3 regions of the Paenibacillus diazotrophicus genome follow, and region 1 is predicted to be linked to each of the others. Evidence: riboswitches for the same ligand, from Rfam matches in the RefSeq annotation. Region 1 holds a riboswitch; each other region holds the start of a gene.

Evidence for each region. Region 1 has a riboswitch for cyclic di-GMP ahead of ACAN54_RS25675 (thiamine pyrophosphate-binding protein). Riboswitches for the same ligand answer to the same signal wherever they lie in the genome.
Region 2: linked by a shared signal. The riboswitch ahead of ACAN54_RS17570 (S-layer homology domain-containing protein) and the one ahead of ACAN54_RS25675 (thiamine pyrophosphate-binding protein) in region 1 are both predicted to bind cyclic di-GMP.
Region 3: linked by a shared signal. The riboswitch ahead of ACAN54_RS11750 (PA14 domain-containing protein) and the one ahead of ACAN54_RS25675 (thiamine pyrophosphate-binding protein) in region 1 are both predicted to bind cyclic di-GMP.

The regions. Positions count from the first base shown of each region.
Region 1 is NZ_JBGJZN010000008.1:245,848-250,799, reverse strand. Features, by position in the region: gene serA (phosphoglycerate dehydrogenase) at 1-442, shown strand, start outside; gene ACAN54_RS25680 (methyl-accepting chemotaxis protein) at 720-1,970, shown strand; cyclic di-GMP riboswitch class I at 2,467-2,560, shown strand; gene ACAN54_RS25675 (thiamine pyrophosphate-binding protein) at 2,668-4,311, shown strand; gene ACAN54_RS25670 (carboxymuconolactone decarboxylase family protein) at 4,386-4,754, shown strand; gene ACAN54_RS25665 (hypothetical protein) at 4,934-4,952, shown strand, end outside.
Region 2 is NZ_JBGJZN010000004.1:150,841-155,792, reverse strand. Features, by position in the region: gene ACAN54_RS17575 (RHS repeat-associated core domain-containing protein) at 1-108, opposite strand, end outside; gene ACAN54_RS17570 (S-layer homology domain-containing protein) at 134-2,185, opposite strand; cyclic di-GMP riboswitch class I at 2,237-2,329, opposite strand; gene ACAN54_RS17565 (DUF6953 family protein) at 2,566-2,802, opposite strand; gene ACAN54_RS17560 (ABC transporter ATP-binding protein) at 2,993-4,036, opposite strand; gene ACAN54_RS17555 (ABC transporter permease) at 4,078-4,878, opposite strand; gene ACAN54_RS17550 (ABC transporter permease) at 4,875-4,952, opposite strand, start outside.
Region 3 is NZ_JBGJZN010000002.1:99,233-104,184, reverse strand. Features, by position in the region: gene ACAN54_RS11750 (PA14 domain-containing protein) at 1-1,831, opposite strand, end outside; cyclic di-GMP riboswitch class I at 1,845-1,925, opposite strand; gene ACAN54_RS11745 (sugar phosphate nucleotidyltransferase) at 2,139-3,512, opposite strand; gene ACAN54_RS11740 (UDP-glucose dehydrogenase family protein) at 3,863-4,952, opposite strand, start outside.

The DNA.
Region 1 (4,952 bases):
GAACATCGTTAATTCGATGCATCTGGCTAAAACCCATGACGTGAATGTTGTTGCAACACAGGCATCCAAGACGAAGGGTTTCACCAACCTCATCACCGTTACACTGAAAGCCGATCCTGATGAAGAGCGTCTGGTGGCAGGAACACTGTTACAGGGTTATGGGGAACGAATTGTACAGGTTAACAAGTTCCCGGTCGATATCGCTCCAGAAGGCCATCAGATTGTGATTTCACATAACGATAAACCGGGTATCATCGGTGCTGTCGGTACATTGCTTGGGGAAAATGACGTCAATATCGCCTCCATGCAGGTAGGACGTAAAATCGTTGGTGGTGCAGCGATCATGCTGCTTACCGTCGATAAGGCTGTTCCTCAGGCCGTTCTGGTGAAGCTGGCAGGACTGCCAGAAATCAATACTGCGGAAGAAATCATTTTACTGTAAAAAGTCTCTGAATAGGCGCTCTTTGGAACGCTTGCATACGCCTGCTGTTCCAAGGAGCGTTTTTCTATTTCGGTCGTTGCCTGTGAGCCGGAAGAACCAGTGATAACAAACTTGTCTATTTGTAAAAACGATTACATTATATGAAGCAACGCTTTCAATATTAATGCCCGAAAGACCTATAAGAGCATTTTTATGTCAGTTCTTACAATAGACCTCCCCCATGAAAACGCCTATAATATTACAATAACCAACATTATTTTAGGGGGAACTTTTTATGATGGAATGGATGAACAAGCTTCCGTTAAAACAGAGAATTATTGCCGGTTGTTACCTGGTTGCCGCTTTATTCGCTGTCCCTGTATTAATCATGTTTATAGCAATGGGCAAGATGCTTATCGGCATTATCATGGTAGTGGTCTTGGCTGGACTGACTCTCCCTCTCGCACGCTTTATTGAGAGAACGCTTACATCCTCTTTCGACGACATTTCCAACGTAACTCATACGATTGCCAAAGGGGATTTTACAACCCGGGCAGATGAGAACGGTTCCATGGGTGAGGTCAGCCGTTCCTTTAATACAATGATCGACAAGCTAAAAAAAATCCTTACCGAAGCCTCGCAGATTACCCGTCAGGTTATGGATGCCAGCCGCGGGATTGAAGACAAGAATCAAAATCTGAAGATTGTAATGGCCCAGGTCTCCTCCTCTTCCAACGAGCTGGCTCTTGGCGCCAATGAAATCTCCGTAGACATTGCCGAAATGACTGAATCTATCAAGGACATCGAAACCAAGGTTTCGAATTATACTAGCTCTACTAAAGAAATGAATAGACGTTCCGTACATACGCTGGAATTAGTGGAGAAAGGCCGCCTATCTGTTGATACTCAAGCAGAAGGCATGCGTAAAAATATACAAGCTACCCAGAAAGTCGCCGACACGATCGAAGCCCTATCACATAATGCCCAGGGGATCACGATGATCACCAAAACCATTACAGAAATCGCCGAGCAGACCAACCTGCTTTCACTCAATGCATCGATCGAAGCTGCACGCGCCGGTGAACATGGCCGAGGCTTCGCTGTGGTGGCCCAAGAAGTACGAAAGCTTGCCGAAGAATCCACAGCCTCTACCAAAGAAGTATTCAGTCTGGTACGCAGCATTGAGAGCGATATCAAACAAGCGATCGAGAATATTGCTATCAATGAGGAAGTCGTACAAGTGCAAAATGAAATGATCCTTGAAACGGCTAATATTTTTGCCCAGATTGTCCAAAGCGTCCAGTACATAACCGAACAAATAGCTTCTTTTTCCTCCGAGAGCGACCTGATGCTGGAAAGTGCCCTGAAAATTTCCGGAGCAATCGAAAATATTTCTGCGATTACTGAAGAAACTGCGGCAGGAACCCAGGAGGTGTCGGCAGCAATGAACGAACAAATTAATGCGCTGCAATCCGTTGCCGAAGAAACCGAAAAAATGACCCAAGCTGTATTCCAACTCCAGAAAACGATCCATATTTTCAAATTCTAATTCCTTTCCACTTGTGCCGCTTCTAATGAAGCGGTATTTTTTTGTTCACAAAATGCTCGATGTTGATTTCATAAAAATCAGTTTTTTGACAGCAGTTCGAACCGGTAATGGTTTTGCACTTCCTTACACAGGTTTTAGTGAAAGCTTCAAATCTATAAAGAGTTGGATCCAAACGACATCTCGTTCTTAAGTCTTATTAAACTATTAACAATGAGACTCCACCTAATCATTTCAGTCCATAAAGCCTTATCCCGATAATTAATTAGTTCTATAAACCTACACTCATTTAATTCTGATTTTCCTTCACAATTTGTATTTTTAAGATTTTCTTAAATTTTATTTTAGGATAATTTCCGATTACCTGCTCTCTCTTGCACCACATTTTACAATTCACATGGATTGTAAATTTCGTCAAAAACTGAGTTTTTCGGGACAAATATATTGACAAAAGAGGAGTCAGAAATATATTGTAAAGTAAAATTATACATTTTTTATTACCACATATCGGCAAAATTCTCCGAAAGGGAATGACGCAAAGCCATGGATCTACAGTCTCATTTTTATGGGACCATGACAGCCAGGTTGCTGAACAACCGAACGTTTGGGAAACCTCGTTCTTAATGGTTATTCAATGCAGCCGGCCTGTACTCTCTTGAGTACAGGTTTTCTATTTTACTAAATATAAAACATTGGGTGGGTGGATTCTCTGAAAACAGTCGCAGATTATATGGCTGAGGCACTAAAAAACCTTGGTGTAACACATTCTTTTGGCATAATCGGCAAGTCTATTTGTCCTGTAGTTCTGAAAATGGTTGACTATGGGATTGAATTTATTCCCGGCAGGCATGAAGCGAGCTCCGGGTTCGAAGCAGCAGGCTATGCTCTTAAAACTGGCAGATTAGGTGTGGCTTTTGGGACCTCAGGTCCAGGAGGAACTAATCTTCTTACAGCAGCAGCACATGCTAAGGCGAATAATCTGCCAGTGCTGTTCATTACAGGACATCAATCTATCAAGGAACTGGGAATCCCCCAGTGCCAGGATTCTTCTTCCTATCTGGCCGATCTGGCGGACATGTTCAGACCCGCTACACTCTTCAGTAAGCTGGTGGAACGCGGCGATCATTTCGGCACCCTTTTTAATCACGCCGTTTCCATTGCCTTGGGCGGACAGCGCGGACCGGTCCATTTGTGCATCCCGTTTGATGTTCAAACAGAAATGTTGGAAGAATGCCGGATAGTGATCCCTGAGCGCGAACATCTTGTTAATACCGCTAATTTTGAACGTGTAATTTCAGCAATCAATGCTTCCAGTCATCCGCTGATTATTGCAGGCAAAGGGGTTAACCGTTCTCTTGCACACCAAGAGCTCATTCAGCTGGCAGAAACCTTTAACATCCCTGTCGTTACTTCACCAGGTGGCAAAGGCGCAATTCCTTGGGACCACCCGTTGTATCATGGACCGATTGGTGTTGGCGGATGCAAGCATGGTGATGATCTATTGAACCGCAGTGATCTGTATATTGTGCTTGGTTCACGACTGAGTGATATGACCATATGCAATCTAAAGGCTGAAAACCACCCGAAAACACTGATCCAATTTGATGTAGATCCTACCTTTGTAGGGAAAATCCTAACTTCAGAGACCCTCTCAATCGGCGGAGATTTGCGGGACAATTTAGCTTATTATCTTCAAATTTTAGATACTGCTGCTATAAAAAAACACGTAACAGAAGCCGATGTTCATTATGTGGAAGAGCTGCCTGTTCTCTCCAAACTGTCTCTCGCCTCAGTTATGAGCACCTTAAGCGATTTGATACCTTACAACAACACTGTGTTTGTGGATGACGGCAGCCATGGCTTTAACGCCGTGAAATGGTACAACGTGAAAAAACCAGGCAGCTTTGTCTTTGATGCTTATTTTGCCTGCATGGGCAACTCTATTGGCATGGCGATTGGTGCTAAGGTGGCAGCCCCTGAAGAAACGATCGTATGCATTACCGGGGATGGCTGCTTCATGATGCTCGGTACGGAAATCAACACCGCAGTGTGCAAGAATATTCCGGTAATCTTCATCGTGGTGAACAACATGCAGCTGGATATGGCGCTTAAAGGTATGCAAAAGACAACAGGCAGAATCGATGGTACGATCTTCGAAGTACCTATGGATGCCGTGAAATTCGCTGAATCCCTTGGAGCCACAGGCTACAAATGCGAGACTGCAGAACAATTCAACGATGCAATCCAAGCCGCAGTCGCATCGAACCGTGTAGCGGTCATTGAATTGCTGACCGACCGTGATGAAGTGCCTCCAACAGCTCATCGTGTGTTGAATCTCAATTAAAATTACAGCGACGTCAAGAATCATTTCTCTCATGATAGATCCTTGACGCTCATCAGAATGCAGGAGGCTTGTCCGTGGAAAACAACATTAACAGTGGACTTAAACATTTTTCCAACCTATCCGGGGACTATGGTGCCAAGGCGCTTGCGCCTATTAAGGAGCATTTTCCCGAACTGGCCGAGTACATCATGGGCAACGCCTACGGCGACATTTTTCAACGCACAACGATTGGTTCTGACTGGAAGGAAATCGCCGTCATATCGTCTTTGATTACTATGGGCCAATTCGAGCAGCTTGGAGTCCATTATGTGATGGCGCTCAGCGTCGGAATGACTGTGGATCAGATCAAAGGCATCTTACTGCATTTGGTGCCGGTAATCGGTGCTCCAAGAGTCATTTCAGCTTTTAATGTGCTGCTTGCAACCCTTGAAGAAATCCAATAATTGCTTTGTAAACAATTTTATACAAAGTTCGACTTTTTTCTTGCAAATATGTTAAAAATATGATTCTATTAGAGGGAAAATGTCCCAAAATTAAGTATTCATGTCGAAATAAGGCGTGGGATTATAGGTTTCGGGATTTATTCTGTTATACACATTTATTTTTTGGGAGAGATGAGCAAATGGGTAAATTTATTTTGA
Region 2 (4,952 bases), on a different contig from region 1:
CGGAAGAACCGGGAGATATGAGAGGACCAGCAGCAGCGCAAGCATGAGGTTCACGCGCGCCTTCAAGCTGCCGCCGCGCCACTTCCTTGTTATTGTTCGAAATATCATAGACTGATCTCCTATCCGTTATAAGTTATAGTAATTTCAGCTCGGCCAGCAGCTTGTACATTATGACTGCCGCTTCGGCTCTCGTAGATGAATCCTTAGGCTTCAATAGCTGTCCACTTCCTTGCACCAGCTTCTTCCCGACCGCAGCAGCTACGGATTCCCGTGCCCATGCGCTAATACTGCCATTGTCCTTGAATCCGGAGAGTCCAGCCTCACGCTTATCCGAATCCGCAGCAGAAGCCAAGCCCTCTGTAGTACTGTCAATCGCCCGCATCAGCATCACCATCATCTGTTCACGGGTCAGCGGATCATTGCCATGAAAAAGTCCGGCTTCTCCGGTTACGATTCCAGCCTTAGCTGCCGCTTCCACATACGGATAGGACCAGTTCGCTGCTGATACATCACGGAAGGTCGCTGTATCCGGCTGCACCGGCTGTAATTGAAGTGCTGCTGCAAGCAGCTTGGTGAATTCAGCCCGGGTCAGGATGCCTTTTGGCGCATACACGGTTCCATTCATTCCATTTACAATTCCTCTGGCTGCCAGGACTTCTACGGCTTGCTGTGCCCAGTGGCCTGACAGATCTATGAACCCAATATCTCGCAGCATGACCGCATACAGTCCAGAGGCTGTAATCTTGGCCTGCACATATCCTTGCTCTGCCGCAGTTACGCCGCCAATATAGCTCCAGCTTCCCTTTGCCGGATCGTAGCTGTAGATTCCAAGCTTCTCATGCCCCGTCACCCAAGGCTCTTCGTTCGGATATCTTACCGCCAGCTTTGCCGGGATGTGGAATGGGCTACTGGCTTGCACCTGCCAGACGGAACCTGCTTTCTGCAGTTTTTTGCCTCCCGCGTCGAGCAGTACCTTCGTATCCAGCTCTGCTTGAGCCAAGCTTACCGTGGTAGGATCCTGGAACGTTCCTGCTGAAATCTCCAGCCTCGCCCACCCTTCCAATACAGACAAGGTACCCCCAGTACTGCCGATTACCTGACTATCCTTGGCTCCGGTGACTACCGGGGTCTTCGCTCCCGTAGCCGAACCCGTACCGTTGTTAGGCGTTATTCCCGGATCCGGAGTGGTTGACCCTTTTTGCAAATCAATCGATCCTATATAGTTATCACTCTTGCTGTACAGCAGCTTATCGCCGCTTATGCCGATCAGCTTAGCCCCTGTCTCTATCGCCGGCAGCCGTTCTACCGCATAGGTTGAGAGGTTTACTTGATGAAGTGTAGCCATACCGTTCATGTCTTCCTGAAAAACAGCCTGCCTCTCACCTATGGACATAAAGGCATAATCTGCTCCTCCGGGTTTCATCTCCGTGAGATCCACAGGCTGAGACGTCAGATCGTTGATATTCAGCAGCACTACCTTGTTCCCGGAAGCACTGTTCTTTTGCTTGAAGAGCACATAATTTCCGTTAAAAACAAACCAGTCCACGTAGTTCGCTCCGCCCAGACTAACAAGTGCACGCGTAACTCCACTGCTTAAATCCAGCAGGCTAAGGCCCCCGTCACGGGCATTCTTATACACCACATTTCCATCAGCCAGTACAGGGAAGCGTCCCTCACCTAAGTCGGCTTCAAGGCCCGTAGCCAGGTCATGATAGATCATGCTGCCGTAATTGTTGCGCTCGTACCAGACCACACCGACACCATCCGTAGTCGGATTCCCATAGGGGCCGGACTGCTTGTTAAGCTTGGTACGGGTACCTGTTGCAAGATCCGCAGCGTAGATATCCCAGTTCAATGAGGATTCCGGCTCCGTTCCCTTGTCCGCCCATACGGCAGTGTTGCCGCCCACAGAAGGCGCATCCTTGGCAGATGAACCGGTCGTAAGCACTTTACTTGTTCCGCTGGCTTGACTTAGCACGTGCACCTGTTTGACCCCGTTCGCATCTGCTTCCAGCCACACAATCCGGTCACCGGATACACTGTAGTCCGTTCTGCCCGGGTCTGTCCCGGCTGCCGAAGCCAGCTTCGTGCCAAGTCCCCCGCTTAACAGGCCGCCAAGCATGCATACCACCGCCACTGCGGCCACCATGTGCCGCGACAACTTCATTTCCCTTGCAAACCTCATTCACTTCTCTCCCCCAGCGCTATTTATAGGCACGCCAAAAAACCAAGTGCCTTGAGCGGCCCGGCTGCCCTAACATCCTTCCCGGATGAAGTAGGCCCGTGGCTTTGCGTCTCCGACTTTCGTACGGGTTTGCCTTTGTTCTAAACTCGGTTTTCTGTCCCTTTATCCTTATGTATTTGTGACTTTAGATGTATAGGACTCTATCATTATCGGAATTTATTCCTGTGAAATTAATATATTCTATACTTTACTTATTTAGGGATATAGATATAGAAAAAACCACATGGGGAGTAGCACCCGCATGTGGTTCATGTCAGCTCCTATTACTTCTTCTAAGGACCGTGGTGTCCTTGTTAAAGAGATATGCCGCTTCAGCTATATCAGGTCCAGGCCCACAGGAATCCGTCACGGTCCCAGGCAATTCTTCCGCCATGCAGCTTGCGGAAGGCCTTCTTCACATCCTTGGACAACGAGGCATTCCCATTCTCATTCACAAACACAAACTGCTCGCCAAAATTGGCCTTCACATATTCAATCGCGGCGGTCTGGTGCAGGGTTCCCGTAAAACGGATCTCCTTAACCATCCATTCCGCTACCTCTTGCGCGGTTGGTTCCATCAGGTACTGCTCCTTCCTGTACATCCCTCTATTATGCCTTCCCATTGTACCATGAATAGAGCCCGCCGCGAGGGGTGGGACTGAAGGGTTCTGTACAGGAGGCATCCCGTGTTGTTGCCTCTATAGACAGAAGGTCCAAGCAAGGGTACATCAGTGGGACAATCTGCATCTGGAGCAGCGATTAGCCCTGCTATGCCCCCTCCTGTTCCAGATGCAGCAACTGGGAAGGATCCAGCAAAAGAGTCACATGATCCCCTTCCCGGACCCGCAGCCAGCGGCCGTCATTCAGCAGGTCTACGGTCAGACGGATACCCTCGGCCACGACAGTGGCGCGGATAATATTGCCCAGAACCGACACCGCCTGCACGTGTCCGCGTACATCGGACATACCGTCCGCATCATCCTGAATTGCCTCACCCTCCGGAAGCAGAATGACAGCCTCGGGGCGGATCGCAAAACGGTCGGAACGGCTGTCAATTCTGCGGAACAGCGCGAGTGCCTCCGCCCGGCTGAGTACGTTATAGCTGCCAATGAACCGGGCAGCGAATTCTGTGCGGGGCGCCTTGTACAGCTGCTCCGGGGAGCCTTCCTGCACCATGCGACCCTGGTTCATGATGCAGATCCGGTCCGAGAGAATCAGCGCTTCCTCCTGGTCGTGGGTGACGAACAGCGTCGTCATCCCGAGCCGCCGCTGAATATCGCGGATTTCCGCCCGCAGATTCTTGCGGATTTTGGCGTCGAGCGCGCTGAGCGGTTCGTCCAGCAGCAGCAGCCTCGGCTGGACGGCCAGCGAGCGGGCGAGCGCTACCCGCTGCTGCTGTCCGCCGGACAGCGCCTGCGGATAGACATCCCGCTTGTCTTCGAGATCGACCAGCGCCAGCAGCTCTTCGCACCGGCTACGCCGCGCCGCCGGAGCAACACCGCGCATGCGCATGCCATATTCGACATTCTGGCTGACGGTCAGATTGGGGAACAGCGCATAGGATTGGAACACCATGCCCACGTCCCTGCTGCGCGGTGGCAGCTTCGTCAGCTCCTTGTCCGCGAGCTGAATACTGCCGCTGTCCAGCTCGGTCAGCCCTGCGATGCAGCGCAGGAGCGTACTTTTGCCGCATCCCGAAGGACCTAGTAGCGTGACCAGCTCCCCCTCAGCAATGTTCAGATCCACGCCGGCCAATACTGGCGAATCGCCAAAGCTTTTACGGACTCCCTGCAGCTTCAAAAAATCGTTCATTCCCCGATCCCTCCTTATTGTGGGCCTTCAGCCGCTAGGTCTTATTTCACCTGGCTTTTAATCTTCATTCCAAGCTTCATCAGCACGGCCGACAGCAGCAGAATAAACACAAAATAGGAAATGGCTATCGCGCTGGCCAGATGTCCGCTTTCACCCACACGCTGGTACAAATAGACCTGGATCGTCTGGATATGACCGCCCACCAGCATATTGGTCAACACGAACTCCCCAAACAGCACGGAGAAGGACAGCAGCGCAGAGACCATGACTCCAGGCCAGATATTCGGCAGAATCACATTCACAAAAGCCTTACGTCTACTGGCCCCAAGTAGCTCGGCAGCATTCAGCAGCTCTACGGCGGACACGCTCAGCAGACTGTTGCGGATGCCCTGATACATATACGGCAGGATGACCACGAAATAAGCCCCTACCAGCAAATAAGCGGTACCTGAAATGTCGAACGGGCCGGAGGAATAGGTGCGAATCAGCCCCACAGCTGCCACGACTCCCGGCACGGCGTAAGGCAGCACAACAATCCCCTTCATGAAGCTTTCCCAACGCGGAAAATAAACCGTAATGACAAAAACTGCCGGTAGCATCACGGCAAGGCTGAGCAGAACGCTGATGATGCACAAATACAGCGAAGTCCACAGTGCCTTCAGAAAACGGATATCCTGAAACATGTCACCGAACCAGTTCATTGTCCAGCTCCGGGGTAGCAGCGTATTCTGCCAATCCTGGGCAAAAGCGTACACCCCCGTCGCCAGCAGCGGCAACAGCAAGTAGACCATGAGCAGGAACATGAAGGTGCGCGGGGCAAAGCCCGCCTTACGGGTATTCATTGTCCCGCCTCCTCACCGACTACAGGCCAGCGCCGTTTGGATAATCCGCTGCTGCGCTCCCGCCGCGCGGTGCT
Region 3 (4,952 bases), on a different contig from region 1:
TTGGTGCCGGTGTTGCGACCGGCGTTGGTGCCGGTGTTGCGACTGGCGTTGGTGTCGGTGTCGTGACCGGCGTTGGTGTCGGTGTCGCGACCGGCGTTGGTGCCGGTGTCGCGACCGGCGTTGGTGCCGGTGTTGTTGCTTCGGTAAGAGTGAGTGATGCTATACTTGCGGAGGCTACTGAATTATTCACGAACAAAGCACTTGTTGGAACGGTAGCTTTGACTTGACTTGGGCTTTGCCACATCAGACGAATATTCGCATCGCCTGTATTTTCGTAATATTCCACTTTAATATCATAGAGTTGGCCTGCCTTCAAAGCGATCGTTCCGATACGCTCGGTTCCGCTTTGTTTGGTCCAGCTGTCGATTACGGCTGTTCCGTTAACCCAGACCCGGATACCATCATCAGACGTAGTGATAATCTGATAAGTTTCACTATACAAAGGTTTGATCTGCCCGGTCCAGCGGATCGAGAAAGAATCCACTCCAAGCAAGGTGTCAGGTGCTGCCTGACGCCAGTTAAAATTGAGCAAAGCATCGTTACGAACCAAAACAGGTGTACCCGATAGCGTCATGTTTTTGAAGTATTGTCCCTGAAGACCGTTCACAACAGGCGTCTGTGCCGAGTTATCCGGCGCCGGCGCAGCTGTTGGTACAGGCGTTGGGCTCGCTGTTGGTGTTGCGGTCGGTGTAGCCGTTGGTGTCGCGGTCGGTGTTGCGGTTGGTGTAACCGTTGGCGTTGCGGTCGGTGTGGCCGTTGGTGTTGCGGTCGGAGCAACGGTCTGAACGAACCCCGCTTTATATTTATCAAGCGTTACGGTGTAACTGTCACTCATAAAGCTTTTGATAGTATCCGTAGTATTGTTATCATAGAGCATTTTTCCCCAGTTCATCATGTATACCCATTTTTTCTGATAAAGCTGGAGCTTGGCTGTACTTGGCATTTCACCGTTTTCACCGATAGCAATAGGCTTGCCGTTCGCAAGAATTGCCAGGTTGTCATGATACTTGTTCATATAATCATTGTTATATATGTCTGCTGCAAGGATGTCTACCTTATTTGCTCCCGGATAGGTCAGTTCATATGGATCTGACCAAGCATTAGGAGCGTTAGGGTTCCACACCCACAGCAGGTTGTTTAATTGATGAACGCCCACAAAACGCTCATACATAATATTCCAAAGTGCCGTGTAATTGCTCTTCTTCCCCCACCAGAACCAGTCACCGTTCATTTCGTGATAAGGTCTCCACAGTACAGGAACACCTGCGTCCCGCAAACTCTTGAGTGAAATTGCCACTTTATCCAGATCGGCGATCAGGCTGTTATATTCAGCCGTTCCCGGTGTTACATACTTATTGAAGTCTGCTTGGCTGAGCGTCTTCTGCACATTGGACCATAGATAGGAGGTCCCCGGCAGTTGCTCATGGAAGGTCATAGCGACGATACCGCCATTTTTATACCAGTTGATCGCACTGTTCACTACATTTTTACGCTGAGTTGCTGCTGTACTTTCCGACTGGCCGTTGATCACACCAAGTTCAAAACCATGGAGGGCAGCGAATTGTCCGCTGGTTCCCTTCAGTTTGTTACTGTACTCATCCGGGCTCTCCAGGTAGTCATGTTGACCTGTAATAATGCCTTTGCCTGTAATGGCGTACAGATCATTAAGCAGCTTAACGGCTCCTGCTGAAGCACTCGGATTAACCGGCGCTGAAGAGCTCGAAGCAGCTGCAGTGGAAGGTGCAGTCCCCAAACCCAGTGGAACAGCAGTCAAAAACAGGGCAAGCGATAAAATGGTGCACAGTAGACGCGACTTACGGTAAGTAGTCAAAATTCATCTTCCTTTCGGTAGCCAGGCTGCCACTCTTTCGAAGGCCCTATAGCTTTGCGTCCCTATCTTTCGAGTAGGTTTGCCTTTTTCGTATTGGAAGGAATTATCCCTCTTACCGTAAGTATCGTCGCTATTTAATTTTTAGTTTAGAGCATTAATGAATTTTTCTTAATAATTGGTTCTTAATACCTGTTTTGGATTTGTCACCATTGGGTAAATAGATAGTTTAGCCCTAGGTTACACCCTGTCCTATACAGAAACCGGGACGTTTCGGTCGAATTCTACAGCATGTTTCGCGCTGTTATTTTTAAGAAATAAATTGATGAAGTGCAATGTCTTTCCAGTCCAGCGTTATGCGGATATTATCCTCTTCCACCAGCTCTGAGCCGGTCTGTACTTCAATGAACTCCACATCTGTCAGTGCCAGGATTGCATGCTTTGTACCTTCCGGTATGCGCACCACATCTCCCGCTTTCACATTATGCATCTTCTCATTCAGCACAATGCTGGCTTCACCGCTGACGATCGTCCAGATTTCACTGCGTTTATGATGGAGCTGATAGCTGATATTTTTACCTTCGGCGATGAAAATCCGCTTGGTCAGCACCTCGTTGCCCTCATCATATTTCACATAATCAATAACCTTGTAATGACCCCAGCGGCGTTCCTCGTACATCGGTCTTTGTTCAAAAGATTTCAGCACTTCCTTGATCCGCGGGCTTTCTGCTTTGTGAGTGACCAGAATACCATCCGGGCTGGCTGCGATGATTAAATCCTTTGCGCCGATTACTGTAATCGGAATATCCAGTTCGTTGATCAGGCAGGTTCCTTCGGAATCGGCAGTCACGAACCCTTTGCCCACGTGATTGCTGCTCATCTCCTCGGTGAGGGTATTCCAGGTGCCAAGATCCTTCCAGAAGCCGGCGTAAGGCTGAACTACGATGTTCTCCTCTTTTTCCACCACTTCATAGTCAAAACTGATAGAACTCAGCAATTTATATTGCTTCTGCAGCTCCTCATAATTCAAAGGCAAGCCTTTACGCTGCAAAATATCCAGCAGATATCCCAGACGGAAAGCGAATACTCCGCAGTTCCACAGCGCGCCCTTGCTGATCAGCTCCTCAGCCTGTACACGGTCCGGCTTTTCCTGGAAGTGACTCACCTGCAGATAACCGCTTGCCGCAGCTTCGTCGCTGGTAGGTATAATATAGCCGTATTTCTCGGAAGCCAGTTCAGGAACAACGCCCATCAGCGCCAGGTTTGCACCGCTTTCTTCCATGGTTGCTTCAAGCTGAACGACGGTGTCAAAAAAGGAAGCTTCCACATAAGGATCAACCGGCAAAATGGCTACGGTCTCGCTGGGTGACACTCCTGCCACCGAATATAGATAAGCTGCAGTCAATGCGATGGCCGGGAAAGTATCACGACGTTCCGGCTCCACAATGATTGGCACCTCTGAGCCGAGCTGGCTCTGTATCATCTCCACTTGGCTGCGGCCGGTCGCCAGGAAGGAGGATTCTGCCATCCCTGTCTCCTGCAGCTGTCTCCATACACGTTGTACCATGGATTCCGGTTCACCCGCCGGACTTTGCAGTACCTTCAGAAATTGCTTAGAACGTGAGTCATTGGACAGTGGCCAGAGACGTTTACCAGAACCGCCAGATAGAAGTACCAGTTTCATAAGTGAACCCTCCTATTTATGTTTTGTCGCGATAATATCGGATTGTTATTGTGAGCTTCTGTCGTAAAAAGATTAAGACTTAACTGTAACGGGAGTCACTGCAAGGAACATTTGGACTTTCGGCCGCTGTTGTCACCAGATTTCTTCGATTAGACTGCTAAGCGCAGTTGAAATCCGGTGACAAAGGCGGTCGCTTCCGCTCCTACAGTTCCAAAATTCCTCTCCGTTCCTTCCCTTAACAGCTTCCAAAGCTTAATGCATTTGCAGGTGAAGCTCACTGCTAAAGATCAGCTATTGCTGCTTGTATGCACGGCAGTTAAGAGCAAGCAAGAGCAGATCAGATCAAAGGATTAGATCGCTCCGGCTACGCTGGGAGAGTAGCCGCTAAGGCCCCCCATTTGCGGGCGTCCGACGGAATGATATTCGATGCCGGTGCCTTCGATCTGCTCCTTGGAGAAGACGTTACGGCCATCGATCAATACTTGGCGGCGCATGCTGCCTGCAAGCTTATGCAGATCAATGTCCTTGAACATACTCCAGTCGGTCAGCAAGCATACTGCATCACTGCCTTCCGCAGCTTCTTCCGGCAGTGCGCACCAGCGAAGCTGAGGATGATCGTATTGCTGTCTGAAGTTATCCGCAGCAATCGGGTCGTACAGCTTCACTGTGGCACCTTCGGCCACCAGGGCTTCCACGATTTCACGGGCAGGTGCTTCACGTACATCATCGGTGTTCGGTTTAAAAGCCAGACCCCATACACCGATCACTGCACCACGCAAGCTGCCCAGCGATTCATGCAGCTTGGAGATGATCATGAACCGCTGTCCCTTGTTCACTTCAACTACGGATTTCAGCAGCTTGAACTCATAGTCCACGTTGCCCGCAATCTGGATCAGCGCATTGGTATCTTTCGGGAAACAGGAGCCTCCATAACCGATGCCGGCCTGCAGGAACGAGGAGCCGATTCTCCGGTCCATCCCCATGCCTTCCGCCACCAGGGTTACATCAGCTCCCACTTTTTCGCAAATGTTGGCAATCTCATTGATAAAAGAGATCTTAGTTGCCAGAAAAGCATTGGATGCATATTTGATCATTTCCGCACTGCGGATATCCGTTACGAACACATTTTCCGTGAAGCCCTGGTGAAGCTGGCGCATCGTAGGCTCAAGCTCTGGGTTATCAAGTCCGATGATAATCCGGTCAGGATGGAGCGTATCGCGGATGGCCGAGCCTTCACGCAGGAATTCCGGAGCGGAGACGATGTCGAAGGGATGATTCGTGTGGGAGGCGATAATGCCGCGGATTTTTTCGTTCGTGCCAACAGGAACTGTCGACTTGGTCATGATGATTTTATAACCTTCCATCGCTTGGGCGATCTCTATGGCTGCACCTTCGATATATCTCAGATCTGCTTCGCCGCCTGGTAGTGAAGGTGTCCCT